Regions from separate parts of the Streptomyces rectiviolaceus genome, predicted to be linked through region 3. Evidence: riboswitches for the same ligand, from Rfam matches in the RefSeq annotation. Region 3 holds a riboswitch; each other region holds the start of a gene.
What was found. A riboswitch is a leader RNA that binds a small molecule or an ion and turns the genes downstream of it on or off. The one in region 3 is predicted to bind S-adenosylmethionine.
Positions count from the first base shown of each region.

Region 1: another riboswitch for S-adenosylmethionine. It lies ahead of ABD378_RS06170 (putative leader peptide); the one in region 3 lies ahead of ABD378_RS09965 (aminotransferase class V-fold PLP-dependent enzyme).
Region 2: another riboswitch for S-adenosylmethionine. It lies ahead of thrC (threonine synthase); the one in region 3 lies ahead of ABD378_RS09965 (aminotransferase class V-fold PLP-dependent enzyme).

Region 1 covers NZ_BAAAUG010000022.1:92,409-100,078, forward strand. The annotation lists gene ABD378_RS06160 (beta-L-arabinofuranosidase domain-containing protein) at 1-2,189, shown strand, start outside; gene ABD378_RS06165 (glutathione S-transferase C-terminal domain-containing protein) at 2,177-2,899, opposite strand; SAM riboswitch class IV at 3,460-3,573, shown strand; gene ABD378_RS06170 (putative leader peptide) at 3,668-3,757, shown strand; gene ABD378_RS06175 (LLM class flavin-dependent oxidoreductase) at 3,834-5,087, shown strand; gene ABD378_RS06180 (NtaA/DmoA family FMN-dependent monooxygenase) at 5,110-6,537, shown strand; partial or broken gene ABD378_RS06185 (LLM class flavin-dependent oxidoreductase) at 6,553-7,670, shown strand, end outside.
Region 2 covers NZ_BAAAUG010000038.1:110,092-122,031, forward strand. The annotation lists gene groL (chaperonin GroEL) at 1-867, opposite strand, end outside; gene ABD378_RS13040 (cold-shock protein) at 1,238-1,441, opposite strand; gene ABD378_RS13045 (MoaD/ThiS family protein) at 1,866-2,141, opposite strand; gene thrC (threonine synthase) at 2,229-3,548, opposite strand; SAM riboswitch class I at 3,566-3,700, opposite strand; gene ABD378_RS13055 (glucosyl-3-phosphoglycerate synthase) at 3,869-4,813, shown strand; gene ABD378_RS13060 (LAETG motif-containing sortase-dependent surface protein) at 4,903-5,667, shown strand; gene ABD378_RS13065 (alpha,alpha-trehalose-phosphate synthase (UDP-forming)) at 5,762-7,174, shown strand; gene ABD378_RS13070 (right-handed parallel beta-helix repeat-containing protein) at 7,449-8,948, shown strand; gene otsB (trehalose-phosphatase) at 8,936-9,787, opposite strand; gene ABD378_RS13080 (DUF3263 domain-containing protein) at 9,804-10,067, opposite strand; gene ABD378_RS13085 (extracellular solute-binding protein) at 10,078-11,343, opposite strand; gene ABD378_RS13090 (SIS domain-containing protein) at 11,566-11,940, shown strand, end outside.
Region 3 covers NZ_BAAAUG010000029.1:60,297-72,236, reverse strand. The annotation lists gene ctaD (aa3-type cytochrome oxidase subunit I) at 1-1,074, shown strand, start outside; gene ABD378_RS10005 (cytochrome c oxidase subunit 4) at 1,071-1,469, shown strand; gene ABD378_RS10000 (L,D-transpeptidase) at 1,602-2,849, shown strand; gene ABD378_RS09995 (DNA-binding transcriptional response regulator) at 2,961-3,362, opposite strand; gene ctaE (aa3-type cytochrome oxidase subunit III) at 3,541-4,161, shown strand; gene qcrC (cytochrome bc1 complex diheme cytochrome c subunit) at 4,246-5,055, shown strand; gene qcrA (cytochrome bc1 complex Rieske iron-sulfur subunit) at 5,052-6,107, shown strand; gene qcrB (cytochrome bc1 complex cytochrome b subunit) at 6,104-7,732, shown strand; gene trpD (anthranilate phosphoribosyltransferase) at 7,872-8,936, shown strand; SAM riboswitch class IV at 9,022-9,138, shown strand; gene ABD378_RS09965 (aminotransferase class V-fold PLP-dependent enzyme) at 9,320-10,693, shown strand; gene ABD378_RS09960 (glycerate kinase family protein) at 10,645-11,871, opposite strand; partial or broken gene ABD378_RS09955 (SLC13 family permease) at 11,889-11,940, opposite strand, start outside.

The sequences.
Region 1 (7,670 bases), on a different contig from region 3:
ACTGGACCCGGATCCTCGACTGCGGCAACGACGCGAGCCGTTACCTCTACCTGGCCGCCCGCAACGCGGACGGAGTCCCACGCTTCGCCATCACGTCGAACGGGCCGGGCGACGAGCAGGGCATCAACGGCACCACGCCACTGGCCCTGCACGAGTGGAGCCACGTGGCGGTGACGATCGAGGGCGCCACCGGCACGCTCTACGTCAACGGCACCGCGGTCGCCGCCAACACCGCGATGACCCTGGACCCGTCCGCGCTCGGCCCGCTGAAGAACAACTGGCTCGGCCGCTCCAACTACGCGGCCGACCCCGTCTTCGCCGGCGCGTTCGACGAGGTCAACTTCTGGTCGCGGGCGCTGACCGCCGCCGAGATCGCCGGGCTCGAGGACGCGCGCGCCGCCGGTTCACCGGCAGGAGCGGGGGACTTGGCGTCGTACGCCTTCGACGAGACCGACGGCGGCTCCTTCGCCGACAGCTCCGGCCGCGGCCGGCCTGCCACCCTGCGCCGCACCTGGGGCGGACCGAGCCATCCGGGGTTTCTCGCGGCGTACCCCGAGACGCAGTTCATCACCCTGGAGTCGATGACCAAAGGTGACTACACGGTGGTGTGGGCGCCGTACTACACCGCCCACAAGATCCTGCGCGGTGTCCTCGACGCCTATCTGCACACGGACGACGCCCGGGCGCTGGACCTCGCGTCGGGCATGTGCGACTGGATGTACGCCCGCCTCTCCGGACTGCCACGGACCACCCTGCAACGGATGTGGGGCATCTTCTCCAGCGGGGAGTTCGGCGGCATCGTCGAGGCGATCTGCGACCTGTACGCCATCACCGGCAAGGCCGAACACCTGGCGCTGGCCCGCCTCTTCGACCTCGACAAGCTCATCGACGCGTGCGCCGCGGGCGACGACACGCTCGACGGGCTCCACGCCAACCAGCACATCCCCATCTTCACCGGACTGCTTCGGCTGTACGACGAGACGGGGGAGCGGCGCTACCTCACCGCCGCGAAGAACTTCTGGGGCATGGTCGTCCCGACCCGCATGTACGGCATCGGCGGCACCAGCACCGGCGAGTTCTGGAAGGCGCCCGGCGTCATCGCGGGAACGCTCGGCGACACGACCGCCGAGACCTGCTGCGCGTACAACCTGCTCAAGCTGAGCCGGGCGCTGTTCCTCCACGAGCAGGACCCCGTGTACATGGACTACTACGAGCGGGCCCTGTACAACCAGGTCCTCGGTTCGAAGCAGGACAAGGCCGACGCGGAGAAGCCGCTCGTCACGTACTTCATCGGCCTGCTGCCGGGCCATGTGCGCGACTACACGCCCAAGTCCGGGACGACATGCTGCGAGGGCACGGGCATGGAGAGCGCCACCAAGTACCAGGACTCCGTCTACTTCCGGAAGGCCGACGGCTCCGCCCTGTACGTCAACCTCTACAGCCCCTCCACGCTGACCTGGAGCCAGAAGGGCATCACGGTCACGCAGACCACCGACTACCCGAGGGAACAGGGCACCACGCTCACCGTCCGTGGCTCCGCCGCCTTCGATCTGCGGTTGCGCATACCGGCCTGGGCGGGGAGCGGATTCGCCGTGACCGTCAACGGCAAGAAGGTGAGAGCCGATCCGGTCCCCGGAAGCTACTTCTCCGTGTCCCGGACATGGCGCGACGGTGACACCGTCCGGGTCTCCGTTCCCTTCCGGCTGCGGGTGGAGAAGACCCTCGACAAGCCGGAAGTCCAGGCCCTGTTCTACGGACCGGTCCACCTGGTGGCCCGCGACAGCCGTACGTCGTACCTCCGGTTCGGTCTCTACCGCAACGCGGCACTCTCCGGAGACCTGCTGCCCACGCTCACCCCGGTCGCGGGCAAACCGCTCCACTACACACTCGACGGCACCGGCCTCGCGCCCTTCTTCGAAGGCACGGAGGACCCGACGCACGCCTACTTCCAGCGGGCCGAACCCAAGGTGGTCCTCGGCACGATCGACTCCGGCGTCACCAATCCGGCAGGTCCCGACGGCATGACCCTCCTCGACGAGATCTGGTCGGCCGCTCCCTTCGGGGACAAGGGCGCGCTGGTCAAGCACGTCCAGGCCACCGCGGATTCCTGGGTGGCCGCAGGACGGCTGAGCGCGCCGGACGGCAAGAAGGTGGTGAGCACGGCGAAGGAGGCGTCCTACGTGCGGTGAACGGGGCCCGGGCGAGGGTGGTTGGCGTGGAAGGCCGGGTGCTCGTGCAGGCGGCGGACGTAGGTACGTACGTGGGGGTAGCGGTGGGTGGCCTCGGCTTCGTCCGGGGTGAGGCGTTCGTCCGGGGTGAGGTGGACGAGTGTTGCCCACAAGTCGACGTCCGCCGCGGTGAGTTGGCCGCCCACGAGGTAGGGGTGGGAGGCCAGACGGCGGTCGATCTGGTCCAGCGTCGAAGGGGTGAGTGGGGTGAGTGGGGTGAGCGGGGTTGCGAGGAGTTCGTGCCAGGTGTCGATTCGTGCGGCCAGGGCCGGTGGGCGCAGGAGGGTGAGCGGGCCACGGCCGTGCGCGGAGAAGCGACAGGCGAGGTCGCGCAGGATGTCGGGGGTGTGGTTGCTGACGACGTGCCCGCTCCATCGGTCGCACAGGGCGGGAACGGTCAGCGGGCCGTCGAAGTGGTGCTCGGTGGCCTCGTAGTGGCCGTGCAGCGAGTCGAGTGCCGCCATGGCGGTGGTGTCCGGTGTCAGGAGTGTGGTCGTGACCGCGTCCCTGAGCCCGAGCAGGTCGAGAGTGATCGAGACGCGCAAGGAGCGGGGACACCCTGCCGAGAGGTACAGGTGATAGCGGTGGGGGGCTGGATAGAAGCCGCCCGCCAGGTCGGCGCCGATGCGGCTGCGGATCGGCGACGGACGGGCGCCGAGTGGACTGGGCATGGCTCTCCAGACAGGTGAGGGGGCGCCGACCGCGCGCACGGCGTCGGTGGCACAGCGGGGGAGAGGGGGGAGAGGGGGATCCGGGGCCACGGAGGGCCGCATGAGGAAGAGAGCCGAAGCGATGACGCCTCGTCTCCGTGGACGTCTCTTCTGCGGGACGACGTCAGGCGGCTGGAGCCGAGGCGCTGCACACGCGCAGCAGGTCGATGTGCAGACGCCGTGTCAGGAGGCGGGGGCGGGGCCGTCCCGCGGGCAGGGGACGCCGTGGGGTGCTTTTCCTCTCACCGACCGCCCTGGACATGTCCACCAGCCCTGCCGTCGAGGCCCGTTGCGTCCGGAGCCGCGCTTGCCCACCATCGTGACCGTCACCGGAAGTCTGGATCCGGGCACCAGGCGCCGTCAAGAAGGCGTGGAACTCCCGGCGTGGAAGCGGAACAGAAGGCGCGGCCCCGCGGTTGTCCCTGACGGAGGCGGACGACGAGGCACCTACGGCGATGTGAGCACGCCCATGATCCACAGGCATTGCGCACCGCCACGGACCTCACGTAACGTCCCGAGCAGGTTACGAGCGTCAGCGTCAAGCCCTGGCTTGCTGACCGGCAACCCTCCCACGCGGCGGGGTGCTCCAGGTGAGGACCAGGCGGTGCCCGACCAGGGTTCCGCAAGCGCGAGACCGGCGAGACTGGCGAGGCCCCAGGCCCGCCGGCCGGAAGGGCGGAGGTGACGGACGTGGCACTTGTGCCGCCCGCGTTGCCCGCCCCTCGCGTCATGGTGATCGCTCCGAGCCGCCAGGTGCATCTGTACTCCCGGCCGCACATCGACCTGCAGCGTGTCGCCGGCGCGCTCTGTCGTTCCTGACCCGTCACCCCGCCGCCGCACCCTCGGAGCCGAGGGGCCGGTGTTCTCGTACGGTCGATCAGGAAGGCACTCCTCCGTGTCGTCATCACCTTCACCTTCATCCGCGCTGCCCTCTTCCGCTCCTTCCTCCGCGCTGCACCTCGCCGTCGCGCTCGACGGGGCGGGCTGGCACCCGGCCGCGTGGCGCGAACCGGCGTCCCGCCCCCGGGAGTTGCTCACCGCCCAGTACTGGGCCGATCAGATCACCGAGGCCGAACGCGGCCTGCTCGACTTCGTGACGATCGAGGACGCCCTCGGGCTGCAGTCCTCGCACTTCACCGAACCCGACGGGCGCACCGATCAGGTCCGCGGACGGCTCGACGCCGTCCTCATCGCCGCCCGCGTCGCCCCGCTGACCAGCCACATCGGACTGGTGCCGACGGTGGTGGCCACGCACACGGAGCCCTTCCACATATCCAAGGCGATCGCCACGCTCGACTACGTGAGCACGGGCCGCGCGGGCGTACGGGTCCAGGTGTCGGCACGCCGCAACGAGGCCGCGCACTTCGGACGCCGCACCTTCCCCGCCTTCGGCATCGAGGACCTCGACGACCCCGCCGTCAGGGAGTTGACCGTCGACCTCTTCGACGAGGCGGCCGACCACGTCGAAGCCGTGCGCCGGCTCTGGGACAGCTGGGAGGACGACGCGGAGATCAGGGACGTCGCCACCGGCCGCTTCATCGACCGCGACAAGCTGCACTACATCGACTTCGAGGGCAAGCACTTCAGCGTCAAGGGGCCCTCGATCACGCCACGGCCGCCACAGGGCAGGCCCCTGGTCAGCGCGCTCGCCCACGAGGCAGCGAATGACGCGCCGTTCCGGCTTCTCGGCCGCTCCGCCGACATCGGATACGTCACCCCGCGCGACGCCGGGCACGCACGCGTCGTCGTCACGGCGGTCCGTGCCGAACAGGACGCGGCAGGGCGGACCGGCGAACCCCTGCATCTCTTCGGTGACCTGGTCGTGTTCCTCGACGACGACCCGGCCGCCGCCACGGCCCGCAGGGAGCGTCTGGACGCCCTCGCCGGTCACCCGTACACCAGCGACGCGCGAGTCTTCACGGGTACACCGGCGCAACTGGCCGAACTTCTCCTGGAGTTGGGACAGGCCGGTCTTACCGGGTTCCGGCTGCGTCCCGCCGTCATCGGCCACGACCTCCCGGCGATCACCCGCGGCCTGGTGCCCGAACTGCAGCGCCGCGGCGCCTTCCGGCACGCCTACGAAGCCGACACCCTGCGCGGCCTGCTGGGCCTCGCCCGCCCCGCAAGCCGCTACGCCGCCACCGCCTGAGCCGGACCGGAAGGGACCCCTCATGAGCAAGTCACCGGACAAGCCGCTCAAGCAGATCCACCTCGCGGCGCATTTCCCCGGCGTCAACAACACCACCGTATGGAGCGACCCGGAGGCCGGAAGCCATATCGAGTTCAGCTCCTTCGCGCACTTCGCGCGGACCGCGGAGCGCGCCAAGTTCGACTTCCTGTTCCTCGCCGAGGGGCTGCGGCTGCGTGAACAGGGCGGGAAGATCTACGACTTGGACGTCGTCGGGCGGCCCGACACCTTCGCCGTCCTGACCGCGCTCGCCGCCGTCACCGAACACCTCGGCCTGACCGGCACCATCAACTCCACCTTCAACGAGCCCTACGAAGTGGCCCGTCAGTTCGCCAGCCTCGACCACCTCTCGGGCGGACGCGCCGCGTGGAACGTCGTGACCTCCTGGGACGCCTTCACCGGCGAGAACTTCCGCCGTGGCGGATTCCTGCCGCAGGAGGAGCGCTACTCCAGGGCGAAGGAATTCCTGAGTACGGCCAATGAGCTGTTCGACTCCTGGCGCGGTGACGAGATCGTCGCGGACCAGGAGAGCGGCACCTTCCTGCGCGACGCCCAGGCGGGCGCCTTCGTCCACCAGGGTCAACACTTCGACATCCAGGGGCAGTTCAACGTCCCGCGCAGTCCGCAGGGCCGCCCGGTCATCTTCCAGGCCGGTGATTCGGAGGAAGGGCGCGAGTTCGCGGCGGCCGGCGCGGACGCGATCTTCAGCCGGTACAGCACGCTCAAGGAAGGTCAGGCGTTCTACACGGACGTCAAGGGCCGCCTCGCCCGCCACGGCCGCACCCACGACCAGCTCCTCATCCTGCCCGCCGCGACCTTCGTCCTCGGGGACACGGACGCGGAGGCGGAGGAACTCTCCCGGGAGGTGCGGCGCAAGCAGGTCAGCGGCGCCACAGCGATCAAGCACCTGGAGTTCGTCTGGAACCGCGACCTCTCCGCGTACGACCCGGAAGGCCCGCTGCCCGACATCGACCCTGACGTCGGCGAGCACACCATCGCCCGCGGCCGGGCCCAGGTGCGGATGTACCGCGACCCGCTGGCCACCGCCCGGGAGTGGCGCGAGCTCGCGGCGGCCAACAAGTGGTCGATCCGCGACCTCGTCATCGAGACCGGCAACCGCCAGTCCTTCGTGGGCTCCCCGGCCACCGTCGCCGAGACGATCAACTCCTTCGTCCAGGCCGACGCGTCCGACGGGTTCATCCTCGTTCCGCACATCACCCCGGGCGGCCTCGACGCCTTCGCCGACACCGTGGTCCCGCTGCTCCAGGAGCGCGGCGTCTTCCGCACGGAGTACGAGGGCACCACCTTGCGCGACCACCTCGGCCTGGCCCACCCCGACGCCGAGGCGCGCTTCCCTGAGCCCGAGTCAGAGCCCGTGCCCGCACCCGTGCCCGCGTCGGCCGACCACTGAGGAGGAGCACCACCCATGTCAGCCATCCCTCTCGGCGTCCTCGACCTGGTCCCGGTCTCGTCCGGCTCCACCGCGGCCGGGGCGCTGCACAACTCCATCGACCTGGCCCGGCGGACCGAGCAATTCGGCTACGCCCGCTACTGGTTCGCCGAGCACCACCTCAACCCGGGCGTGGCCGGCACCTCACCCGCGGTCGTCCTCGCCCTGACCGCCGCCGCGACGTCGACGATCAGGCTCGGGGCAGGGGCCGTACAGCTCGGTCACCGCACCGCACTCTCCACGGTCGAGGAGTTCGGCCTGATCGACGCGCTGCATCCCGGGCGCCTCGACCTGGGCCTCGGCCGCTCCGGCGGCAAACCGCCCGGGACGCCCGCCGCCCCGGCGCCCACCGCGACCCCCGTCGTCGACGGCCGCGCACCCAACGGGCTGCGGATCCCGGCACGGTTCTCCTACGAGCATCTGCTCGGCTCACCCCGCGTCGCCCTCCAGCGCAAGCTGCTCCAGCAGCCGCACGCCCAGGCGCAGGACTACGGGGAGCAGGTCGACGACATCCTCGCGCTGCTCGCGGGCACGTACCGATCGGCCGACGGCATCGAAGCGCATGTCGTCCCCGGTGAAGGTGCCGATATCCAGGTGTGGATCCTGGGCAGCAGCGGCGGCCAGAGCGCGGACGTCGCGGGCCGGGGCGGCCTGCCCTTCGCCGCGAACTACCACGTCAGTCCGGGCACGGTGCTCGAGGCCGCGGAGGGCTACCGCGCCGCGTTCAAGCCCTCCGACGTACTCGACAAGCCCTACGTCAGCGTCTCCGCGGACGTCGTCGTCGCCGAGGACGATCAGACCGCCCGCGAACTCGCCGCGGGCTACGCCCCATGGGTCCGCAGCATCCGCACGGCCGAGGGCGCCATCCAGTACCCCACGCCGGAAGAGGCGCGCCGGCACGTCTGGACCGACGCGGACCGAGCGCTGGTGGAGGACCGGACCGAGACCCAGTTCACCGGCTCCCCGGGGCGGGTCGCCGACCTCCTGGAACAGCTCCAGGAAGCCACCGGCGCCGACGAGTTGCTCATCACCACGATCACCCACGGACACGCCGACCGGGTGCGCTCCTACGAACTGCTCGCCGAGGAGTGGCG
Region 2 (11,940 bases), on a different contig from region 3:
GTCGCCGAGCATGGCCTTGCGGCGGTCACCGAAGCCCGGGGCCTTGACGGCGACGGACTTGAAGGTGCCACGAATCTTGTTGACGACCAGGGTCGACAGGGCCTCGCCCTCGACGTCCTCGGCGATGATCAGCAGCGGCTTGCCGGACTGCATGACCTTCTCGAGGAGCGGAAGGAGGTCCTTCACGTTCGAGATCTTCGAGTTGACGATCAGGATGTACGGGTCGTCGAGCGACGCCTCCATACGCTCCATGTCGGTGGCGAAGTACGCCGAGATGTAGCCCTTGTCGAAGCGCATGCCCTCGGTGAGCTCAAGCTCGAGCCCGAAGGTCTGCGACTCCTCGACGGTGATGACGCCTTCCTTGCCGACCTTGTCCATCGCCTCGGCGATGAGCTCGCCGATCTGGGTGTCGGCGGCGGAGATGGAGGCCGTGGAAGCGATCTGCTCCTTGGTCTCCACGTCGACGGCCTGCTCGAGCAGGGCGCCCGAGACGGCCTCGACGGCCTTCTCGATGCCACGCTTGAGGGCCATCGGGTTGGCACCGGCGGCTACGTTGCGCAGGCCCTCGCGGACCAGCGCCTGCGCCAGGACGGTCGCGGTCGTCGTGCCGTCACCGGCGACGTCGTCCGTCTTCTTCGCGACCTCCTTGACCAGCTCGGCGCCGATCTTCTCGTACGGGTCCTCGAGCTCGATCTCCTTGGCGATGGAAACACCATCGTTGGTGATCGTGGGGGCACCCCACTTCTTCTCGAGGACGACGTTGCGACCCTTGGGGCCCAGGGTCACCTTGACGGCGTCGGCGAGCTGGTTCATGCCGCGCTCGAGGCCGCGCCGTGCCTCCTCGTCGAACGCGATGATCTTGGCCATGTGAAGTGGTCCTCCCGGACAGGGGTGGCATGCTCCGGATCGCGCCAGTGCCCGCGACGGACGGCCTGCAAACCGTGTGGTTCCTTGCCCCACCCGGCCTGCGGGCCTCACCGACCCGATCCAAGTTCTGTCACTCTCACTGGGAGAGTGCTAAGCCCAATGATTAGCACTCGACCCCTACGAGTGCAAGCGCCTCTCACGGATCCCAGACGCACGAGGGGGCGCGCGCCCAGGCCCGCACGACGGGACGATGCGGCGGGACGGGGCGGCGGGACGGGGCGGGATGCGGCCGGACATACGAGGGGCCCGTACCCCTGTCGGGATACGGGCCCCTCGTCACTCGCTAAGTCGCTGGCCGATCGCGCCGAGATCAGACGGCGAGCTTGACCATGTCCGCCTGCGGACCCTTCTGGCCCTGCGAGATCTCGAACTCCACTCGCTGACCTTCTTCAAGGGTGCGGTAGCCGTCCATCTGAATCGCGCTGTAGTGGACGAAAACATCCGCACCACCGTCGACCGCGATGAAGCCGTACCCCTTCTCCGCGTTGAACCACTTGACGGTGCCCTGAGCCATGCCTAACTCCCCTATTACTGGCCCTTGCACGGACCCGCACTTCGCGGACCCGGGTCAGACCTCACCCCCCCAATGGGTTGTGGAGGCGTGCGCCGGAACGCGTCGACCGCGGCTGAATGTATCTGTCCAACTGCCCTCTGCAACAGGTCAATCGGACGAGAATTCTGGGCACGCCTGATCGGTAATATGCGGAGAATTCGCCGGAGTTCAGGGCAAGTCGGGCCAGACAAATGCCACGGGAGGGGCAAATGGGCAGTGCACTTTGGCTACTTCTTGTCGCCCTCAGGGCGACTTCGTATATGCGCTCGGCACAAACGGGGAAGCTCGCTTCCCAACTGTACCGCGCTCAACCACATGGAATTGCCCCCTCCGCTTCTCTCGCGGAGGGGGCAATCATGATTACGCAGGGTGTTTCTTTAAAGGATCAACCACCGGCGACGGCGGGAATGATCGACACCCCGGCACCGTCCGGCGTCGCGGTCTCAAGACCCTGCTCGAAGCGGACGTCGTCGTCGTTCACGTACACGTTCACGAAGCGCCGCAGCTTGCCCTGGTCGTCCAGGACACGGGCCGCGATACCGGCGTGCTTGGCCTCCAGGTCGGCGATGACCTCGGAGAGGGTCGCCCCCTCGGCGGCAACCTCGGACTGACCGCCGGTGTAGGTGCGAAGAATGGTGGGAATGCGGACGTTGACGCTCATGAATTCACCTCGGGGTGCGTGGGGCCCCTTCAGGGGCGCGGGGAACTGCGCGACCAGCCACAACGGTCCGCAGGTAAACGAGCAAGCTCAGCCTGCAAGCCCAGCGGCGCGGAACGCATCCAGGCTGGGGCGAATGGTCGCGGTCGCCTGAGACGTCTCGGCAACAGCGTCCAGGGTCTTGAGACCGTCACCCGTGTTCAACACGACCGTGGTGAGGGAGGGATCAATGAGCCCCGCCTCGATCAGCTTCTTGGTGACGCCGACCGTCACACCACCGGCGGTCTCCGCGAAGATCCCCTCACTCCGGGCGAGCAGCTTGATCGCGTCCACGACCTGCTCGTCGTTCACGTCCTCCACCGCACCGCCCGTGCGGCGCGCGATGTCCAGGACGTACGGCCCGTCGGCGGGGTTGCCGATGGCGAGCGACTTGGCGATGGTGTCCGGCTTCTGGGGGCGCACGACGTCGTGGCCCGCCTTGAAGGCGGTCGACACCGGGGAGCAGCCCTCGGCCTGCGCGCCGAAGATCTTGTAAGGCTTGTCCTCGACGAGACCCAGCTTGATGAGCTCCTTCAGGCCCTTGTCGATCTTCGTGAGCTGCGAGCCCGATGCGATCGGGATGACCAGCTGGTCGGGAAGGACCCACCCCAGCTGCTCGCAGATCTCGTACGCGAGGGTCTTGGAACCCTCGCCGTAGTACGGCCGCAGGTTCACGTTCACGAAGCCCCAGCCCTCGCCGAGCGGGTCGCCGATGAGCTCGGAGCAGAAGCGGTTCACGTCGTCGTAGTTGCCCTCGATGCCGACGAGCTCGCCGCCGTAGACCGCGGCCATGACGACCTTGCCCTGCTCCAGGTCGTGCGGGATGAACACGCAGGAGCGGAAGCCGGCGCGGGCGGCTGCGGCACCGACGGCGCCCGCGAGGTTGCCGGTGGAGGAGCACGACAACGTCGTGAATCCAAAAGCACGCGCCGCCTCGATGGCCTGCGCCACGACGCGGTCCTTGAAGGAGTGCGTGGGGTTGCCGGAGTCGTCCTTGACGAACAACTTGCCCTGCTCGACGCCGAGTTCACGGGCGAGGTTGTCGGCCTTGACGAGCTTGGTCCAGCCGGGGTTGATGTTCGGCTTCTCGGCCACGTCCGCCGGGACGGGCAGCAGGGGCGCGTAGCGCCAGATGTTGTCGGGGCCGGACTCGATCTGCTTCCTCAGCGCCTCGGGGTCACCGGTCGGCAGGTCGTACGCGACTTCGAGCGGGCCGAAACAGGCCTCGCAGGCGAAGATCGGGCCAAGGGCGTAGAGCTCGCCGCACTCGCGGCAGGAGAGGCCCGATGCGGGGCCGAGGTCCACGGATCCCCGGTCAGCAGCCGAGGTGGAGGGGGTGGTGTCGTTCGTTTCGACAGTCTGCGCAGCCATGGAGGCGAGGCCCTTTCTCCTCATCTTCCCCGTGACGCATCTCGTCACGAGACGGAATTGGCACCTTCCCCACCGAGACCTCGCGTGCGCGGTCGGCGGGATGGTTGCCGGGGCTTCAACGGGCCGTATCCCTCTGCCCCTCTGGATGAGCGGTATGGCGCCGGGGATTCATGGGCCCCGGGCATTTGTTACGCGATGACCCCCGACATGCGATGGTCATCCGCGTTGTTCAAGACTGTAACCGACGGCCTGGACCCTTGAGATAGTCGTCCGAACCGCGAGATGGATCACATGTAGGCCACACACAGGAGGAGCCACCCGTGCTGGAAGAGGCCGAGCGCTGGCTGACCAGGCGTTCCTGGTCCGTTGCCGACCGTCCGCTCAGCGCACTCGTCGCCGCCAAACGAGCGTCCGGGGCCTCGGTGAGTGTCGTCCTGCCCGCGCTCGACGAGGAGGAGACGGTCGGCGAGATCGTCGCCGAGATCCGCCGTGAGCTGGTCGAGAAGGCCTCGCTCGTCGACGAGCTCGTGGTGATCGACTCCGGCTCGAAGGACCGCACGGCCGAGGTGGCGCGGGAGGCAGGCGCCCGGGTCGTGCACCGGGACGAGATCCTGCCGCGCATCCCGGCGGTGCCCGGCAAGGGCGAGGTCCTGTGGCGCTCGCTCCTGGTGACCGGCGGTGACATCGTCGCGTTCGTCGACGCGGACCTGAAGGAGTTCTCGGCGGACTTCGTCACCGGGATCGTGGGCCCGCTCCTGACCGAGCCCGACGTGGCCTTCGTGAAGGCGATGTACGACCGCCCGCTGGCCGGGACCGCAGGTCAGGGCGGCCGGGTCACCGAGCTGATGGCGCGCCCGCTGCTCAATATGCACTGGCCCCAACTGGCCGGATTCGTCCAGCCGTTGGGCGGCGAGTACGCGGCGCGCAGGTCCCTCCTGGAGCGGCTGCCGTTCCCCGTCGGCTACGGAGTGGAGCTGGGCCTGCTCGTCGACGCGCTGCACACCGTGGGCCTGGACGCGCTCGCGCAGGTGGACGTCGGTGTGCGCAAGCACCGGCACCAGGACGGGCAGGCCCTTGGCCGGATGGCCGCGGCGATCTACCGGACGGCGCAGCTGCGGCTCGCGCGCGGCCATCTCGTACGCCCCGAGCTCACGCAGTTCGAACGGGGCGAGCAAGGGTTCGAGCCGCGCACCCATGCGGTGGACACGGAGGAGCGGCCGCCGATGGCCGACATCGCGGAGTACGCGGCCCGCCGCGTGGCGTAACCACCCAAGGCCGGGCGTTTTGTCTACATTTCCCACTTATGTGGGTCAGACAGGTAATGGGAAGCGCGCGACGCATCGGTGGCGTGGCCATGGCCACGGCAGGCCTCGCGGCCGGGGCGCTCGGCGCCGCGGCCGTGCCCGCCGCCGCGGATGTGATCGAGCCCTTCGCCAAGCGCTACGACGAATCGCCGTACGGCGACTTCAGGACCACCGGCAACACGGTCATGGGCTGCCCGACGACGCCCGCGGACAGGGCGGCGCGCTGCGCCACCGCCGCGGACGGCGAGGCCAAGGAAAAAGAGCGGAAGCAGCCACCGGTCAAGATCACCAACGTGCCCGCACAGCGGGCCGCGCCGGTGTGCAGCAGCGTCAAGAACACCATCACCATCAAGAACCCCTCGGGCAGCACGCGCACCGGAGCCACCGCGTCCTGGCAGGTGACGCCCGGCTCGAAGCCCGTCGCGAGCAGCGGGACGGTCACCGAGCAGGGTTCGAAGTACGTCTGGAAGGGCGACGTCCGCCCGCACGGCGAGGTCACCGTCACCCAGCAGGTGAAGGTCTCCTGCACGGCGGGCCAGGTCAGGGTCAGCACCGTGACGGCACCCGGCAGCAACTGCCCCAGATCCGCCCCGGGCGGCGACGACCCGTGCACCTCGGCGGTCCTCGCTCAGCGGGTGCAGGCACGGCCCGCCCCGCAGGAACCGCGGAGCGGCCCCGTGGGACGCGCGGACGGTCCGGGGCAGCTGGCCGAGACGGGCAGCAACTCGGACACGATGCTGTACGCGGGCCTCGCGATCGCGCTGTGCGCACTGGGCGCGCTCGCGGTGGCGGCGGCAAGGAGCAGGCGCGACTAGACGCACGGACGCAGGCACCTGAACGTATACGGCCGGGCCCGCAACGGGTCCGGCCGTACGTTTGAGCTCTCCCCCGAAGGGCTAGGTTCGGCACATGGTCTCCGAGCACGCCGCCGCACAGGTCCTCGTCGCGTCCAACCGCGGCCCCGTCACATACGCCCTGGAGGAGAACGGCGAACTGACGGCCAAGCGGGGCGGCGGAGGGCTCGTCTCCGGGCTCAGCGCGATCGGCGAGTCCGAGACCGGCGCCGCCCTGTGGGTCTGCGCGGCGCTGGGGGACGGCGACCGGGAGGCCGTGCGGCGCGGGGTGGGCGAGCCCGGAGTCCGGATGCTCGACATCGACGCCGGCTCGCACGAGGGGGTGCACACCGACGCGTACAACGGGATCGCGAACTCGGTGCTGTGGTTCGTCCACCACATGCTCTACCAGACGCCGCTCGAACCGGCCTTCGGACCGGAGTTCCGGGCGCAGTGGGCGTCGTACGAGACCTACAACCGGGCCTTCGCCGACGCGCTCGCCCAGAGCGCCGCGCCGGGCGCGGCGGTCCTCGTCCAGGACTACCACCTGGCGCTGGTGCCGGGGATGCTCCGTGAACTGCGCCCCGACCTCCGCATCGGCCACTTCTCGCACACGCCGTGGGCGCCGGTGGACTACTTCCGGATGCTGCCGGACGACGTCGCGGAGCAACTGCTCCGCGGCATCCTGGGGGCCGACCGTGCGGCGTTCCTGACGGGTCGGTGGGCGGACGCGTTCACGGAGTGCTGCGTCGCGGTCCTCGGCGGTACGTCGGGGACGCGGATCGGGGTGCACGGGCTCGGGGCCGACGCGGATTTCCTGCGGGAGCGGTCGCGGCGGGCGGATGTGGAGGAGCGTCTTGTCGCGCTGCGGGAGCAGGTGGGGGGCGGGGGCGACCGGAAGGTGATCGTCCGCGTCGACCGGACCGAGCTGTCGAAGAACATCGTGCGGGGACTCCTTGCGTACCGGGAGCTGCTCGCGTCCCGGCCGGAGTGGCGGGAGCGGGTGGTGCACGTGGCCTTCGCCTACCCGTCGCGGCAGGACCTCGCGGTGTACCGCGACTACACGGCGTCCGTGCAGGCGCTCGCCGACGAGATCAACTCCGAGTACGGGGTGGAGGGTTGGACCCCGGTCGTGCTGCACGTGAAGGACGACTTCGCGCGGTCGCTTGCGGCGTACCGCTTGGCGGACGTGGCTCTGGTGAACCCCATCCGGGACGGGATGAACCTCGTGGCCAAGGAGGTGCCTGTCGTCTCCGACGAGGGGTGCGTGCTGGTGCTTTCGCGGGAGGCGGGGGCGTGTGAGGAGTTGGGCGAGGATGCGGTGGTGGTGAACCCGTATGACGTGACGGGCACTGCTTCGGCTCTGTACGCGGGGCTGATGATGCCGCTCGAGGAGCGGGCGGAACGAACCAAGCGGCTCGCTGCGGCGGCTACGGCTCTTCCCCCGGCCCAGTGGTTCCTGGACCAGCTGCGGGCGCTGCAGGCCTGATTTTTCCCCAACCCCACCCCTTCCCGAAAACCGGCTGCGCCGGGGCGTCCTCAAACGCCGGACGGCTGAAAGATCTCCCCGGGCCGGAGGTGAATTCTCAGCCCGTCCGGCGATTGAGGACATCTTGTACGGGGTCTGGGGCGGGCGGAGCCCCAGGTAGGCCCTCGCGCCCAGCGAGTTTTCGGGAAGGGGCGGGGTTGGGGAAAATATCCGTCCAACCTCAGGCCACGTTTGTCCATGGGCCGCTGACCGCACAGGTCGCTACCTTCCCCGCATGCCCCTACGCCGCACAAGCATCGTGGCCCTCACCGCCCTGGCCCTGGCAGGGGCAACGGCCACGGCCGCGCCCGGCGCCGCCGCCAACGCGGCGACGTACTACGTCGACTGCGAAAGAGGCGACGACTCCGCGGCCGGGACCACCGGAGGAACCGCCTGGCGCAGCCTGGAGAAGGCAAGTGCCCACACCTACGCCCCCGGCGAGAAACTCCTGCTGCGGCGCGGCACAAGCTGCACGGGGGTGCTGGCTCCCAAAGGTGCGGGTGCGGCCGGCGCCCCCGTGCTGATCGACGCCTACGGAAGCAAGAAGGCCGCCAAGCCGCACATCGAGGCGAACGGCGCCCGCGCCGCCCTGCATCTCGTCGACACCGAGCAGTGGGAGATCCGGAACCTCGATCTCTCCAACACCGGGCCCGCCACCACCACCGAACGCCGAGCAGGGCTCTACGTCCAGCTCACCGATTACGGCGTCGCCGACCACTTCCTCGTCGACGGAGTCGACGTCCACGACGTGAACGGCGCCGACTTCAAGGACCCGGACCCCTCCGGCGGGATCCTCTTCGTCGTGCAGGGGACCAAGACCCCCACCCGTTTCCATGGACTCCGCGTCGAGGACTCCACCGTCCGCCGCGTCGACCGCACCGGCATCGGCACCATGTCGACCTGGGGCAGCGGGACGGACGCCGACGCCGAACTCCTCTCCAGCGGCGTGGAGTTCGTACGGAACAAGGCGTACGACGTCGGCGGCGACGGCATCGTCATCCATGAGACCCGCAAGGCCCGCGTCGAGCACAACTACGTGGACGGCTTCAACATGCGCTCGGCGGGCTACAACGCCGGGATCTGGGCCTGGGAGTCGCAGGACGCGCTCTACCAGTACAACGAGGTCACCGGTGGCCACGGGACGCGTGACTCGATGGCGTACGACATCGACGGCGGGAACCTGCGCAACACCTACCGCTACAACTACAGCCACGACAACGAGGGCGGATTCCTGCTCGTCTGCAATGGGGAGGGGAAGGTCAGCGACGGCAATCGCATCCACGACAACATCAGCGTCAACGACCGGAACACGGCCTCTCCGTACGCGGTGATCTCCGTCGTCTGCGGGGCCGCGACCGATACGCAGGTCTATCGGAACACCGTGGTCACGCATCGCGCCGACACCGCCATCGTCTCCAACAACGGGCCCACCGGCGTCACCTTCCGCGACAACATCTTTGTGGGCGCGCCCGGTGCCGGATCCCCCATCAAGGACACCGTCAGCACCTTCAGCAACAACCTGTACTGGCGCACCTCGCAGCCCCGCGACACCACCGGCGTCAACGCCGACCCGCGCTTCCTTTCCCGCACCCCCGGCGCCCCCGGCGACGTACGCCTGAAGCCCGGCTCACCGGCTCGCGGTCAGGGCACGGCGGTCGACGACGGGACCACCCGCGACTACTTCGGGAATCCGATCCCCGACCCGCCCAACCTCGGTGCTGATCAGTCCAGTTGAGCGGCGATCGCCCCGAGTAGCTCCACTACGCCCTGCGGTCCTTCCACCACCAGGTCGGCCCGCTCGGCCAGTTCCGCGACCTCCGCGCTGCCGCTGCACACGAGCAGGCCCCGCACCTGGTCCGAGCGGAGCTTCTCCACGGCCGCGAAGGCGGGCAGGTCGCCCAGGTCGTCGCCCGCGTACAGGACGGTTTCGGCGCCCACTTCGCGTACGTAGTCGGCGAGGGCCACGCCCTTGTCCATGCCCGGGGGGCGCAACTCCAGGACCAGACGGCCCGGTTCGACGATCAGGCCGTGGCGGGAAGCGAGTTCGGCGAGCGGCTCGCGCAGGGCCTCGAAGGCGGCCTGCGGGTCGCGTGCGCGGCGGGTGTGGACCGCGACCGCGCGGCCTTTCTCCTCTATCCACGTGCCGCGCCAGGCGCCGATCGTGTCCAGGAAGCCGGGCAGTTCGGCGCGCACGGACGCCACGCCGGGGTGCGGCTCGGCCGCGTGCACGGTGGAGGAGACGGCGTCCCAGCGCTCGGCGCCGTAGTGCCCGAGCACGACGAGGTGTTCGAGGCCCTGGACACCCGCGAGGCCGCCGTAGCGCACCGCCACGCCCGCGGGGCGCCCGGTGACGACGGCGACGGACAGCACCTTCGGCGCGAGCGCGGAGAGGGCCGGGACGGCGCCCGGGTGGGCGCGGGCGTGTTCGGGGTCGGCCACGATCGGCGCGAGCGTGCCGTCGAAGTCGAGCGCGATCACGGCCTTGCCGGGGCGCGCGAGGAGCGCGGCGAGGCCCTCGCGCCCCGCGGGGGTCACGGGCTCGGGCAGCTCGGCAGAGTACTCAAGGTCACCCATGGGCCAGACCCTACGCTCAACGCTCCCCGCGCCGGGACTCCCTAACCCGCCGAAGCCGGTTGACGGTCACCGGATCGTGCGCGAGGGCGCGGGGGTCGTCGAGCAGGGCGTTCAGGAGCTGGTAGTAGCGGACCGGCACCAGGCCGAGCTGCTCGCGCACGGCCCGCTCCTTCGCGCCGGGACCTGTCACCCAGTCGCGGCGCTCCAGGGCGAGGATCGCGCGGTCGCGCTCGGAGAGCCCGGTGTCGGGGAACGCGTCGTCTTCCGTGGCATCGGTCATGCCCGACACGCTATTCCGCGTTCTCCTCGGTCGCCGCCTTGGTCTGGAGCTGGCTGAGGATCGACGCCGGATTGCCGTTCGTGTCGACGGCCTTGCCGATGTACTTCTTGACGTCGACGGAGACCTGCGCCCAGGACGTCTTGCCCACCGGGTACAGCTGCGACGTGGGCAGCTCGTCAAGGAACTCGGCGAGCGCCTTGTCGTTCTTGTTGCCCGTCATCTCCTCGGCGGCGGAGTTCGTCACGGGCAGCAGGTCGTACTCGCGCGAGAAGTCCAGGACGTTCTTCGTGCTGTAGGCGAAGTCGAGGAACTTGCCGATCTCCTCGCGGTGGCCCTTCTGCTTGAAGGCCATCATCCAGTCGGCGACGCCCATCGTGGACTGGGCGTGGCCGTTCACGCCGGGCATCGGCACCATGCCGTACTTCACGCCCTTCTTCGCGGCCATCTGCATCAGCGTGGGATGGCCGTTGAGCATGCCCACGTCGCCGCGCGTGAAGGCGGCGAAGGCCTCGGCGCGGTCGAGCTTGGCGGGGGGCGTGGCGCCCGTCAGGCCCTTGCCGACGAGCTCGTCCTTCAGCCAGGTGAAGGTCTTCACGTTCTGCGTGGAGTCGATGTCGTACGTGCCGACGTTGTCGGTGTAGCCGCCGCCACCGCTGAGCAGCCACTGCATCGTCTCGGCCTGCGCCTCTTCCTTGCCGAGCGGCAGGGCGTAGGGGATCTTCACGCCGCGCGCCTTGAGCGCCTTGGCGTCGGCCGCCAGGTCGGTCCAGCTCTGCGGCGGGGTGAGTCCTGCGTCCTTGAAGATCTTCTCGTTGTAGAAGAGCAGGCGCGTGGAGGAGGCGAACGGCATGCCGTACTGGACGCGCTTGACCTCGCCCGCCTCGGCGAGGGGAGCCATGAAGTCGGCCTGGGTGGAGATGGAGACCAGGTCCTCGGTGCGGTACAGCTTGTCCCGCGCGGCATAGTCGGCGTACGCGCCGATCTGGGCCAGGTCGGGGGCGTCGCCCGCCTTGACCATCTCCTTGACCTTGCGGTCCACGTCGGTCCAGGAGTAGACGCTGACGTCGACCTTGATGCCGGGGTTCTCGGCCTCGAACTTCTTGGCGAGTTTGTCCCAGTACTTCTGGGAGCTGTTGGCCTTGGAGTCGCCGTAGTCGGCGGCCACCAGCTTGAGGGTGACGTCGCCTGAATCGCCGGGACCACCGCAGCCGGCGAGTACCGCCGCCATGCCCAGTGCGGCTATCGCCGCGGTCAGTCCTGTCGCGCGCCGCTGCACAGCTGTTCCCACCCTCGAAGATCTATGTGAACTGCGATTTTCCCTCGCGTATGGACGCAAGGTCTACACCACCTCAGTATCGCTTGTGCAACGGCGTACTACTGACGTCCCACCATTGCCGTGGGGGTCGAGCTGCTGCTAAGCACGTCACGTTCCCTTGAGTGTCGACCGAGTGTCGGCGAGCACGTCGTGAAGTTCCGCACTGGCAAGGAGCCTTGACGCATGTCGCGTACCGCAACAGAGATAGCAACCCAGCCCGCCTGCTGGCACCGGGCGGCCGATGCCGCTCTCACCTTCGACGGACTGCCGGAGCCGGGCGAGCGGGTGGCCGTCACCGGGTGCGGGACGTCGTGGTTCATGGCCATCGCGTACGCGGCGCTGCGCGAGGCCGCCGGGCAGGGCGAGACGGACGCGTTCGCGTCATCGGAGTTCCCCGCGGGGCGGAAGTACGACCGGGTGGTCGCCATCACCCGGTCGGGTACGACGACGGAGGTCCTGGAGCTGCTCGGCGAGCTGAAGGGCGTGGTACCGACCACGGCCCTGACCGCCGACCCGAAGACGCCGGTCATGGACGCGGCCGACTCGGTGGCGGTCCTG
Region 3 (11,940 bases):
GTTCTGGTCCTGCTGGCCTTCCCGGTTCTGGCCGCCGCGCTGTTCGCCCTGGAGGCGGACCGTAAATTCGGTGCCCATATCTTCGACGCCGGCAATGGCGGCGCGCTGCTATGGCAACACCTCTTCTGGTTCTTCGGCCATCCAGAGGTGTACATCATCGCGTTGCCATTCTTCGGAATCATTTCCGAAGTCATCCCGGTCTTCTCCCGTAAGCCGATGTTCGGCTACATGGGTCTGATCGGCGCGACGATCGCCATCGCGGGTCTCTCCGTGACCGTGTGGGCGCACCACATGTACGTCACCGGTGGCGTGCTCCTACCGTTCTTCTCCTTCATGACGTTCCTGATCGCCGTGCCAACAGGCGTGAAGTTCTTCAACTGGATCGGAACGATGTGGAAGGGCTCACTGAGTTTCGAGACACCGATGCTCTGGGCCGTCGGCTTCCTGATCACCTTCACCTTCGGTGGTCTGACCGGCGTCATCCTGGCCTCGCCGCCGATGGACTTCCACGTATCCGACTCGTACTTCGTGGTCGCGCACTTCCACTACGTCGTCTTCGGCACCGTGGTCTTCGCGATGTTCTCCGGATTCCACTTCTGGTGGCCGAAGTTCACCGGCAAGATGCTGGACGAGCGGCTCGGCAAGATCACCTTCTGGACGCTGTTCATCGGCTTCCACGGCACGTTCCTCGTGCAGCACTGGCTGGGCGCCGAGGGCATGCCGCGTCGTTACGCGGACTATCTCGCGGCCGACGGCTTCACTGCTCTGAACACGATCTCGACGATCGCCTCGTTCCTGCTCGGTCTGTCGATACTGCCGTTCTTCTACAACATCTGGAAGACCGCCAAGTACGGCAAGAAGATCGAGGTCGACGACCCGTGGGGCTACGGCCGCTCGCTCGAGTGGGCGACGTCCTGCCCGCCGCCGCGGCACAACTTCCTCACCCTGCCGCGGATCCGTTCCGAATCCCCGGCGTTCGACCTGCATCACCCTGAGATCGCGGCTCTCGACCAGCTCGAGAACACCGGCCACGGTGACAAGGCGCTCGCGGGCGGCAAGGAGGCCGGCAAGTGAAGGTCCAAGGCAAGATGTTCATCTGGCTGAGCGTCTTCGTGCTCGCCATGGCGATCGTCTACGGCTGGTGGTCGAAGGAGCCGGCCGGTACGACCGCGCTTTTCCTGGCCTTCGGCCTGTGCATCATGATCGGCTACTACCTGGCCTTCACGGCCCGGCGTGTCGACGCGGCCGCACAGGACAACAAGGAGGCCGACGTAGCGGACGAGGCCGGCGAGGTGGGCTTCTTCAGCCCGCACAGCTGGCAGCCGCTCTCGCTGGCCATCGGTGGCGCGCTCGCCTTCATGGGCGTCGTCTTCGGCTGGTGGCTGCTGTACTTCTCGCTCCCCATCCTGATGATCGGCCTCTTCGGCTGGGTCTTCGAGTACTACCGGGGCGAGAACCAGACCCAGTGAGTCTGTGACTCCCCGCTTCACCGAGGGCCCGGACACTCCGTCAGGAGAGTCCGGGCCCTCGGCGTGTTGCGCTTGACACTCGTACGGGTCACTCGACGCGCCGAGGCCGATGAACCTTCATACCGTGTGTTTATGAGCCACTCACCGCGAATCCGCACGGTACTGAGCTGCACCATGCTGGTGGCCGCCCTCGGGGTGGGAACCACGGCGTGCGGCAGCTCCGACGGCCATCCGCTCTCGGCGAAGCCGTACGACGCGGCAGGCCAGATCGCCTTCAACAGCCCTGTGGGCAGCCAGAAGGCGGATCCGGACAAGCCCTTGGAGGTCACCGCCCAGGGCGAGGACGGGCGCATCACCGATGTGACGGCCACCGACGCGCAGGGACGGTACGTGGCGGGCGAACTCGCCGCCGACGGCGCCCGGTGGCACAGCACGGCGCCCCTCGCGGCGGGCACGCGCTACACAGTGCGGGTCAGCACCGAGGACGAGGATGGTTCGCCGGGCCGCAAGGTCATGACCTTCGACACGAACGCCGCGGCGAAGAAGAAGCGCCTCGACGTCACCTTCGGCCCCGATTCGGGCAAGTACGGCGTCGGCCAGCCCGTCACGGCCAAGCTGAGCGCCAAGGTGAAGGACAAGAAGGGCAGGGCCGTCGTGGAGCGCGCCCTGAAGGTCGATACCCAGCCCGCCACGGAGGGCGCCTGGCACTGGGTGGACAGCAAGACGCTGCACTACCGCCCCAAGGAGTACTGGCCCACGGGCGCGACCATCAACGTACGGAGCAACCTCGAGGGCATCAAGGTCCGCGACAGGCTCTGGGGCGGCGCCGCCAAGCCGCTGCGGCTGACCATCGGCGACCGCATCGAGGCCGTGACGGACGCCGGGTCGCACTGGATGACGGTCTATCGCAACGGCGAGGAGATCAACTCCATGCCGGTGACCACGGGCAAGCCCGGCTACTCCACGCGCAACGGCGTCAAGGTGGTCCTCGGCAAGGAATACGCCGTACGTATGACCAGTGCCAGCATCGGCGCATCGGACTTCTACGACAAGATGGTCTATTACGCGACGCGGGTCACCGACTCCGGTGAGTACGTGCACGCCGCGCCCTGGTCGGTCGGCTCGCAGGGCAACGCGAACACCAGCCACGGCTGCACCGGAATGAGCACCGGCAACGCCGCCTGGTTCTACGAGACCGTCCGGCAGGGCGACATCGTGAGGGTCGTCAACAGCTATGGCGCGGACATGGATCCGTTCGGCAACGGCTTCGGCGACTGGAACGTCGACTGGAAGGACTGGCGGGACGGCAGCGCCCTGTTGGGCGGCGTCAAGGAAGGCCCCACGGCGGTCGACGCGGCCCGGCTCCGGCCGCAGGTCTGATCCGCCGCAGGAGACCCCGAGAAGCGCCGAGAAGCGCTGAGAAGCGCTGAGAAGCGACGAGAGGGGGCCCGCGCGACGCGCGGGCCCCCTCTCGGTGTGCCAAGTGCCGCGTCAGGCCTGGACGGCCAGCCTGTCGCGCAGCAGAGAGGCCAGGGAGTTCGCGAACTCGACCGGATCGACCGGAAGAGTCACGGCGGCCTCCGCGCGGCTCCAGGTGGCCAGCCAGGCGTCCTGCGGGCGCCCCATGAGGAGAAGCACGGGCGGGCAGTGGAAGATCTCGTCCTTGAGCTGACGGCAGACCCCCATGCCGCCGATGGGCGTGGCCTCGCCGTCCAGGACGCAGACGTCGACGCCGCCCCGGTCGAGCTCCTTCAGCACGGCGGGCAGCGTCGCGCACTCGATGAACTCGACCGCGGGAACGTCCGCCGCCGGCCTGCGTCCGGTGGCCAACCGGACCTGCTCGCGGGTGCTCGCGTTGTCGCTGTAGACCAGCACCGTGGCGGTCGGCTGCATTGTTCCTCCGCTTCGTTGAGGGCATTTCGCCGGGGACCGATGCGCGGATGCTACTCCTCCGGACACCCCGTCAACAGCGGTTCGGACAGGCCTTCGATGGGCCATACGGGCAGGACACACCCCGCAGACACTCCGAACGGCACCCCCCGGGGTGAGGGCGGGATAAGCGACCGACATAATGTCGGTCGTGGCGACAGCAACGACAGTAGATACCGGGCACGCGCACCCGCCGGTCAATCGGCCGAACCTCACCAGCGTCGGAACCATCATTTGGCTCAGTTCCGAGCTGATGTTCTTCGCGGCCCTCTTCGCGATGTACTTCACCCTGCGATCGGTGACAGGACCTGAGCACTGGAAGGAAATGGCGTCCGCGCTGAACTTCCCGTTCTCGGCGACGAACACCACGATCCTGGTGCTCTCCTCCCTCACCTGCCAGCTAGGCGTGTTCGCCGCTGAGCGTGGTGACGTGAAGAAGCTCCGGATGTGGTTCATCGTCACCTTCATCATGGGTGCGGTCTTTATCGGCGGTCAGGTGTACGAGTACACCGAGCTGGTCAAGCACGAGGGCCTCTCGCTCTCGTCCGACCCGTACGGCTCGGTCTTCTACCTGACCACCGGCTTCCATGGCATGCACGTGACAGGCGGCCTGATCGCCTTCCTGCTGGTTCTCGGCAGGACGTACGCGGCCAGGAAGTTCACCCATGAGCAGGCGACCGCAGCCATCGTCGTGTCCTACTACTGGCACTTCGTCGATGTTGTCTGGATCGGTCTCTTTGCCACGATCTACATGATCAAGTAAACGGGGGGCCGGGCTCAGACGGGCCCGACGTTCCGACTCATTCCAGAAGCATCGACGCAGAAGATCCTGACACCGGGGTAATCCGTGAAAAAGCTCTCCGCACGACGACGCCACCCGCTGGCGGCGGTCGTCGTACTACTCCTCGCGCTGGCGGCCACCGGGGGGCTGTACGCCGCGTTCGCACCCGCGGACAAGGCGCAGGCCGAAGACACCGCCCAGTCCCTCGCCATCGACGAGGGCAAGAAGTTGTACTCCGTGGGCTGCTCCAGCTGCCACGGAACCGGCGGTCAGGGGTCCTCCGACGGTCCTAGCCTGGTGGGCGTCGGCGCAGCCGCCGTCGACTTCCAGGTCAGCACCGGCCGTATGCCGCTCCAGCAGCCGGGCGCCCAGGCGCCGAAGAAGAAGGCCATCTACAACCAGGCCCAGATCGACCAGCTCGCGGCGTACATCGCCTCGCTGGGCGCGGGCCCGACCATCCCCACCGAGAAGCAGTACAGCCCGGACGGGGCGGACATCGCCAAGGGTGGCGAGCTGTTCCGCACCAACTGCGCGCAGTGCCACAACTTCACCGGTGAGGGTGGCGCGTTGACGAAGGGCAAGTTCGCTCCTTCGTTGGAGGATGTCTCCCCGAAGCACATCTACGAGGCCATGCAGACCGGCCCGCAGAACATGCCGTCCTTCCCCGACACGATCATGCCGGAGAAGAACAAAAAGGACATCATCGCGTACCTCGACGCGGTCAACGGCGAACAGACCGAGAGCCCTGGCGGTCTCAAGCTGGGTGGTCTGGGTCCGGTCAGTGAAGGCCTGTTCGGCTGGATCTTCGGTCTCGGCTCGCTGATCGCGGTCGCCGTGTGGGTCGCCGCTCGGACCGCAAAGGCCAAGAAGTCATGAGTAGCCAAGAGAAATCAGAAGAGAACCTGCCCGACGTGCAGGAGACCGAGCACGGCTCGGTGGCTGTAGCGGACGAGAACCCGTTCGCCGACCCGGGGCTTCCGCCCCATGAGCATCGTGTCCAGGACATCGACGAGCGGGCCGCCAGGCGTTCCGAGCGTGCGGTCGCCTTCCTGTTCACGCTGTCGATGCTGGCCACGATCGGATTCATCGCCTCGTATGTGGCGTTCCCGGTCGACAAGAGCATCTACATCTTCCCGATCGGCCACATCAGCGCGCTCAACTTCTCCCTGGGCATGACCCTCGGCGTCGCGCTGTTCTGCATCGGTGCGGGAGCGGTCCACTGGGCCCGCACCCTGATGTCCGATGTGGAGGTCGCCGACGAGCGGCACCCGATCGCGGCCGAGCCCGAGGTCAAGGCCAAGGTCATGGCCGACTTCAAGGCCGGTGCCGAGGAGTCGCAGTTCGGCCGCCGCAAGCTGATCCGCAACACGATGTTCGGCGCGCTTGCCATGGTGCCGCTCTCCGGCGTCGTCCTGCTGCGCGACCTCGGTCCGCTGCCCGAGGACAAGCTGCGGCACACGCTGTGGTCCAAGGGCAAGCTGCTCGTGAACATGAACACGAACGAGCCGCTGCGTCCGTCGGACATCCAGGTCGGCTCGCTGACCTTCGCCAAGCCCGAGGGCCTGGAGGAGCACGATCACGACTTCCAGAAGGAGATCGCCAAGGCGGCCCTGATGATCGTCCGGATCCAGCCGGACAACATCAAGGACAAGCAGGAGCTCGAGTGGTCGCACGACGGTGTCGTCGCGTACTCGAAGATCTGCACCCACGTCGGCTGCCCGATCTCCCTGTACGAGCAGCAGACGCACCACGTCCTCTGCCCGTGCCACCAGTCCACCTTCGACCTCTCCGACGGTGCCCGAGTGATCTTCGGCCCGGCCGGTCACGCGCTGCCGCAGCTGCGCATCGCCGTGAACGAAGAGGGCTACCTCGAGGCGCTCGGCGACTTCGCCGAGCCCGTCGGTCCTGCATTCTGGGAGCGCGGATGAGCACTTCGGCGAACGACAACCGTAAGAAGGCACCCGCCGGTGAGCGGGTCGCCGACTGGGCCGACGGCCGGGTGGGGATCTACTCCCTGGCCAAGGCCAACATGCGCAAGATCTTCCCGGACCACTGGTCCTTCATGCTGGGTGAGGTCGCGCTCTACAGCTTCATCATCATCATCCTCACGGGTGTGTATCTGACGCTGTTCTTCCACCCGTCGATGAACGAGGTGGAGTACCACGGCAGCTACGTCCCGCTGCAGGGCCAGCTGATGTCCGAGGCGTTCAACTCGACCATGCACATCAGCTTCGATGTGCGCGGTGGTCTGCTGATCCGGCAGATCCACCACTGGGCGGCGCTGATCTTCCTCGCGGCCATGTTCGTGCACATGATGCGCGTCTTCTTCACGGGCGCTTTCCGCAAGCCCCGTGAGATCAACTGGATCTTCGGCTTCCTGCTGTTCGTCCTGGGCATGTTCACCGGCTTCACCGGTTACTCGCTCCCGGACGACCTGCTCTCCGGCACCGGTGTCCGCTTCATGCAGGGCGCGATCCTGTCCGTGCCAGTCGTGGGCACGTACCTGTCGATGTTCCTGTTCGGCGGGGAGTTCCCCGGCGGCGACTTCGTGGCCCGCTTCTACTCGGTCCACATCCTGCTGCTGCCCGGCATCATGATGGGCCTCCTGGTGGCCCACCTGATCCTGGTCTTCTACCACAAGCACACGCAGTTCGCGGGCCCCGGCAAGACCAACAACAACGTCGTGGGCATGCCGCTGCTGCCGGTCTACATGGCCAAGGCCGGAGGCTTCTTCTTCCTGGTCTTCGGCATCATCACGGCCATCTCGGCGATCGCCACGATCAACCCGATCTGGGCACTCGGTCCCTACCGGCCGGACCAGGTCTCCACCGGAGCCCAGCCCGACTGGTACATGGGCTTCTCCGAAGGCCTGATCCGTTTCATGCCCGGCTGGGAGATCAACGCCTGGGGTCACACGCTCGTCCTGGGTGTGTTCATCCCGCTGATCATCTTCCCGCTGGTCCTGGTGGCGATCGCGGTCTACCCGTTCATCGAGTCCTGGGTCACCGGCGACAAGCGCGAGCACCACATCCTGGACCGCCCGCGCAACGTCCCGACCCGTACGGCCTTCGGTGTCGCGTGGATCACCTGGTACATGGTGCTGCTCATCGGTGGTGGAAACGACCTGTGGGCCACGCACTTCCACCTGTCGATCAACGCGATCACCTGGTTCGTGCGCATCGCGTTCTTCGTCGCACCGGTACTCGCCTTCGTCATCACCAGGCGGATCTGCCTGGGTCTGCAGCGGCGCGACAAGGACAAGGTCCTGCACGGGCGCGAGTCCGGCATCATCAAGCGCCTGCCGCACGGTGAGTTCATCGAGGTCCACGAGCCGCTCAACCAGGAGCAGCTGCACACGCTCACCGCGCACGAGCAGTACGCGCCGGTCGAGATCGGCCCCTCGGTCGACGAGAACGGCGTCGAGCGCAAGGTGACCGGCTCGCAGAAGCTCAGGGCCAAGCTCTCCAAGAGCTACTACGGGGAGGACAACCAGATCCCCAAGCCCACCACCGAGGAGTACAAGGAGATCACGAGCGGCCACGGCCACCACTGATCCTTTGACGCTCTAGCTACAAGGTCGCCACGGCGAGAGCCCCGTCCCATGCATCCAGTGCATGGACGGGGCTCTTTGCCGTCCCCAGGGCTGGATAAGGTGTTCCTGTCCTACGCCTAAACGAACCCAGGAGCGGCAGATGAGCGCTGTGACCCCCGCAGGAGGCAACACCGCGGCGGCCCGTTCCTGGCCGGGTGTGCTGAACGGCCTGCTCGACGGGAACGACCAGAGCGCCGACGACACGGCCTGGGCGATGGACCGCATCATGCGGGGCGAGGCCACCGACGCGCAGATCGCCGGCTTCGTCGTGGCGCTGCGGGCCAAGGGCGAGACCGTGGAGGAGATCTCCGGTCTCGTACGCACCATGTACGAGCACGCCAATGTGATCGAGGTGCCGGGGCGGACCGTCGACATCGTCGGTACGGGCGGTGACGGTGCCAAGACCGTCAACATCTCCACGATGTCCGCGATCGTGATCGCCGGCGCGGGCGCGAAGGTCGTCAAGCACGGCAACCGCGCCGCGTCGTCGGCCAGCGGCGCCTCCGACGTGCTCGAGAAGCTCGGCGTGAATCTCGAGCTCACCCCGCAGCGGGTCGTCGAGGTCGCGGAGGAGGCGGGGATCACCTTCTGCTTCGCGGTGAAGTTCCACCCGGCGCTGCGGTACGCGGGCGGTGCGCGCAGCCAGTTGGGGATCCGGACCGTGTTCAACCTGCTTGGTCCGCTCACCAACCCGGCCCGGGTGCGCGCCCAGGCCGTCGGTGTCGCCGACGCACGGATGGCGCCCATCGTGGCCGGGGTCTTCGCCGAGCGCGGGCACTCCTCCCTCGTCTTCCGCGGCGACGACGGCCTTGACGAGCTGACGACCACGTCGACCTCCCGGGTCTGGGTAGTGCGGGACGGCGCCGTGCGTGAGGAGGCCTTCGACCCGCGGGACGTCGGCATCGACCTCGTCCCCGTGGAGGCACTGCGGGGCGCTGACGCCTCGTACAACGCCGAGGTGGCGCTGCGCCTCCTGGACGGCGAGAGCGGGCCCGTACGGGACGCGGTGCTGCTCAACTCGGCGGCGGCCCTCGTGGCCCTCTCGCCGGGTGAGGGGAGCCTCGTGGAGCAGATCCGCGGCGGCATCGCCCAGGCGGCCGAGTCGATCGACTCCGGGGCCGCGAAGAAGGCCCTGGAGCGGTGGGTGGCGGCCAGCAACCGCTGAGGCCGACCCGAATGTGACGCAAGGCGCAGTCCGGATTCTGGACTGCGCCTTGCGCGTCGAAGATCGTATGGCAAGATGCTGCACAGGTCATGAGTGACAGCGATTAGGCCCCGGCTCGCTGTCCGGCAACCCTCCGTCCGTGGCGGGGTGCCCCGGGTGAAGACCAGGCCGTACGCAGCAAGGCGTATGGCAAGCGCGGACCCCTGCGCACTCGATGAGTGTCGTACCCCTGGGGTCCTGGTCCTCAAGGGAGCAGTCTCGTGAGCAAGCGAATGCGATAGGGCTTCCCGGCCCCTATTCCGCACCCCCTTTTCTCTTCGTCACTGCAGCGCCGTACGGGCGTCCTTGCAGTGAACTCGCCTGCCTTCCCACGGGAGTTCGCCATGTCTGTCACCACCGCTGCCGCCGACAAGACCGTCTGTGCCGCCCCGCTGCCCGTCCTCGGCCGTGACGTCACCGTGCCGCTCGTCACCGGTGGCGAGGTGACCTACGCGGCGCTCGACTACGCGGCCAGCGCCCCGGCGCTGCAGCGGGTGTGGGACGACGTGGCCGCGTACGCGCCGTACTACGGCAGCGTGCACCGCGGTGCCGGGTACCTCTCGCAGCTCTCCACCGACCTCTTCGAGAACAGCCGCGTCACCGTCGCCGAGTTCCTCGGCTGCCGCGAGGACGACCAGGTCGTCTTCACCCGTTCGACCACCGACTCGCTCAATCTCCTGGCCGCGGCCCTTCCGGCCGACTGCCAGGTCTTCGTCTTCGAGACCGAGCACCACGCCTCGCTCCTGCCGTGGCGCGACGCCCGCGTGACGTACCTGAACGCGCCGCGCACCGCCGACCAGGCCGTCGCCACCCTGGAGCGCGCCCTCGCCGACCGCGACCCCTACGGGCCCGCCCTGGTCTGCGTGACCGGCGCGTCGAACGTCACCGGTGAGCTGTGGCCGGTCAAGGAGCTGGCCGCCGCCGCGCACGCGCACGGCGCCCGCATCGTCCTGGACGCCGCGCAGCTCGCGCCCCACCACCCGGTCTCCATCAGCGAGTTGGACGTCGACTGGGTCGCCTTCTCCGGCCACAAGCTGTACGCGCCCTTCGGCTCGGGTGTCCTCGCGGGCCGCTCCGACTGGCTGCGGGATGCCGAGCCCTACCTCGCGGGCGGCGGCGCCTCGCGGAAGGTCGCGCGGCGTACGGACGGCGGCGTGGACGTCGAGTGGCACGACACCGCCGCGCGCCACGAGGCCGGTTCGCCGAACGTCATCGGCGTATACTCCATCGCCTCCGCCTGCAAGGCGCTGACCGAGGCGGGCTTCGACGAGCTCGTCGCCCGTGAGCGCCATCTGATCGCGAAGGTGCGCGAGGGCCTCGCCGACGTGCCCGCCGTGAAGGTGCTCTCGCTCTTCGGGGACGACGCGCCGCGCGTCGGGGTCCTCTCCTTCGTCGTCGAGGGCTGGAACAGCTCGCACTTCGCCGCCGCGCTCTCCGCCGAGTACGGCATCGGCGTACGCGACGGTCTCTTCTGCGCCCACCCGCTGGTGCGCACCCTGCTCGGCAGCGACCCGCAGACCCAGGGCGAGTGCGGCGCCCCCGAGGCCGCGCCCGGCGAGAAGTCCCTGAACGCGATCCGCGTGAGCTTCGGCGCGGGCACCCCGGACGAGCATGTGGAGCGCTTCGTGCGTGCCGTCAAGGAACTCGTCGCGGACGGCGCGCGCTGGAACTACCGCACGGAGGAAGGGCGTTGCGTGCCGGACACCACGGCTGCCTGAGGCTGAGCCTGAGCCTGATTCTTGGTCCGTCCCTTCAGGCGTGACCCCAGGACGATCATCCGCAGGGCCCGCTCGGTCGCGTCGGTGAGGAACTCGCCGCCCCGCCCGAGCGCCTCGGTCAGCGAGACCGGAGCGGGCAGGATCGCGCTGTAGGCGTCCACGCCCTCGGCCCGTACGTGGTGCGCGCCCTGGCCGATCGTGCCCGCGAGGACCAGGACCGGGCGGCCGAACCGCTTGGCGCGCCTTGCCACTTCGGCGGGGACCTTGCCGCGCGGCGTCTGGTGGTCGAGGGCGCCCTCGGCGGTGACGACGAGGTCGGCGCGGGCCAGGCGGGCGTCCAGGTCCAGGTCGTCGAGCAGGACGTCGAAGCGGGGGAGCAGCTGGGCGCCGAGTGCCGCGAGACCTGCGCCCAGGCCACCGGACGCGCCTGTTCCGGGGCCGAGGGAGAGGTCAGCCGTGATCTGCAGGTCGCGGGTCAGGACGTGCGCCCAGTGCTCCAAGGCCGTCGCGAGCTGTTCGACCTGCGTGGGGGTCGCGCCCTTCTGGGGGCCGAAGACGCGGGCGACGCCGCGCTCGCCGGTCAGGACGTTGAAGGGGTTGCAGGCGACGCGGATCTCGGTGTCCTTCAGGCGGGGGTCGAGGCCCGAGGGATCGATGCGGCTCAAACGGGTCAACTCCCTTCCGCCGCGCGGGAGTTCCCAGCCGTCCGCGTCAAGGAGCCGGGCGCCGAGCGCCTGGAGCGCTCCCGCGCCCCCGTCCGACGTGCCGGAGTCGCCGCAGCCCACCAGGATGCGGCGGGCGCCCGCGTCGAGCGCGGCGCTGATCAGCTCGCCGACGCCGTACGTGGTCGTGGCGCCGGGGTCGCGCAGATCGCGCGGGACCAGTGAGAGCCCGGCGACCGCGGCCATCTCCACCACGGCGGTACCGGACGGAAGCAGCGCGAAGTGCGTGCCGATCCGCTGGCCGACAGGGCCGGTGGCGGGCAGCGCCACCAGGCGGCCGCCGCCCGTGGTGGCCAGGGCGCGCGCGGTGCCCTCGCCGCCGTCCACCAGGGGGATCAGATCGGTCTCGGCGTGCGGGACGACGCGGCGTACTCCTTCGGCGATGGCCTCGGCGGCGGACTGCGCGGACAGGGACTCCTTGAAACCGCTGGGGGCGATGGCGAAACGGGTCAGCATGGACAGTCTCCTGGGGTTCAGCGGACGGGTACGCCGAGCAGCGGCCAGAGCGCCACGGCGAAGAGCAGG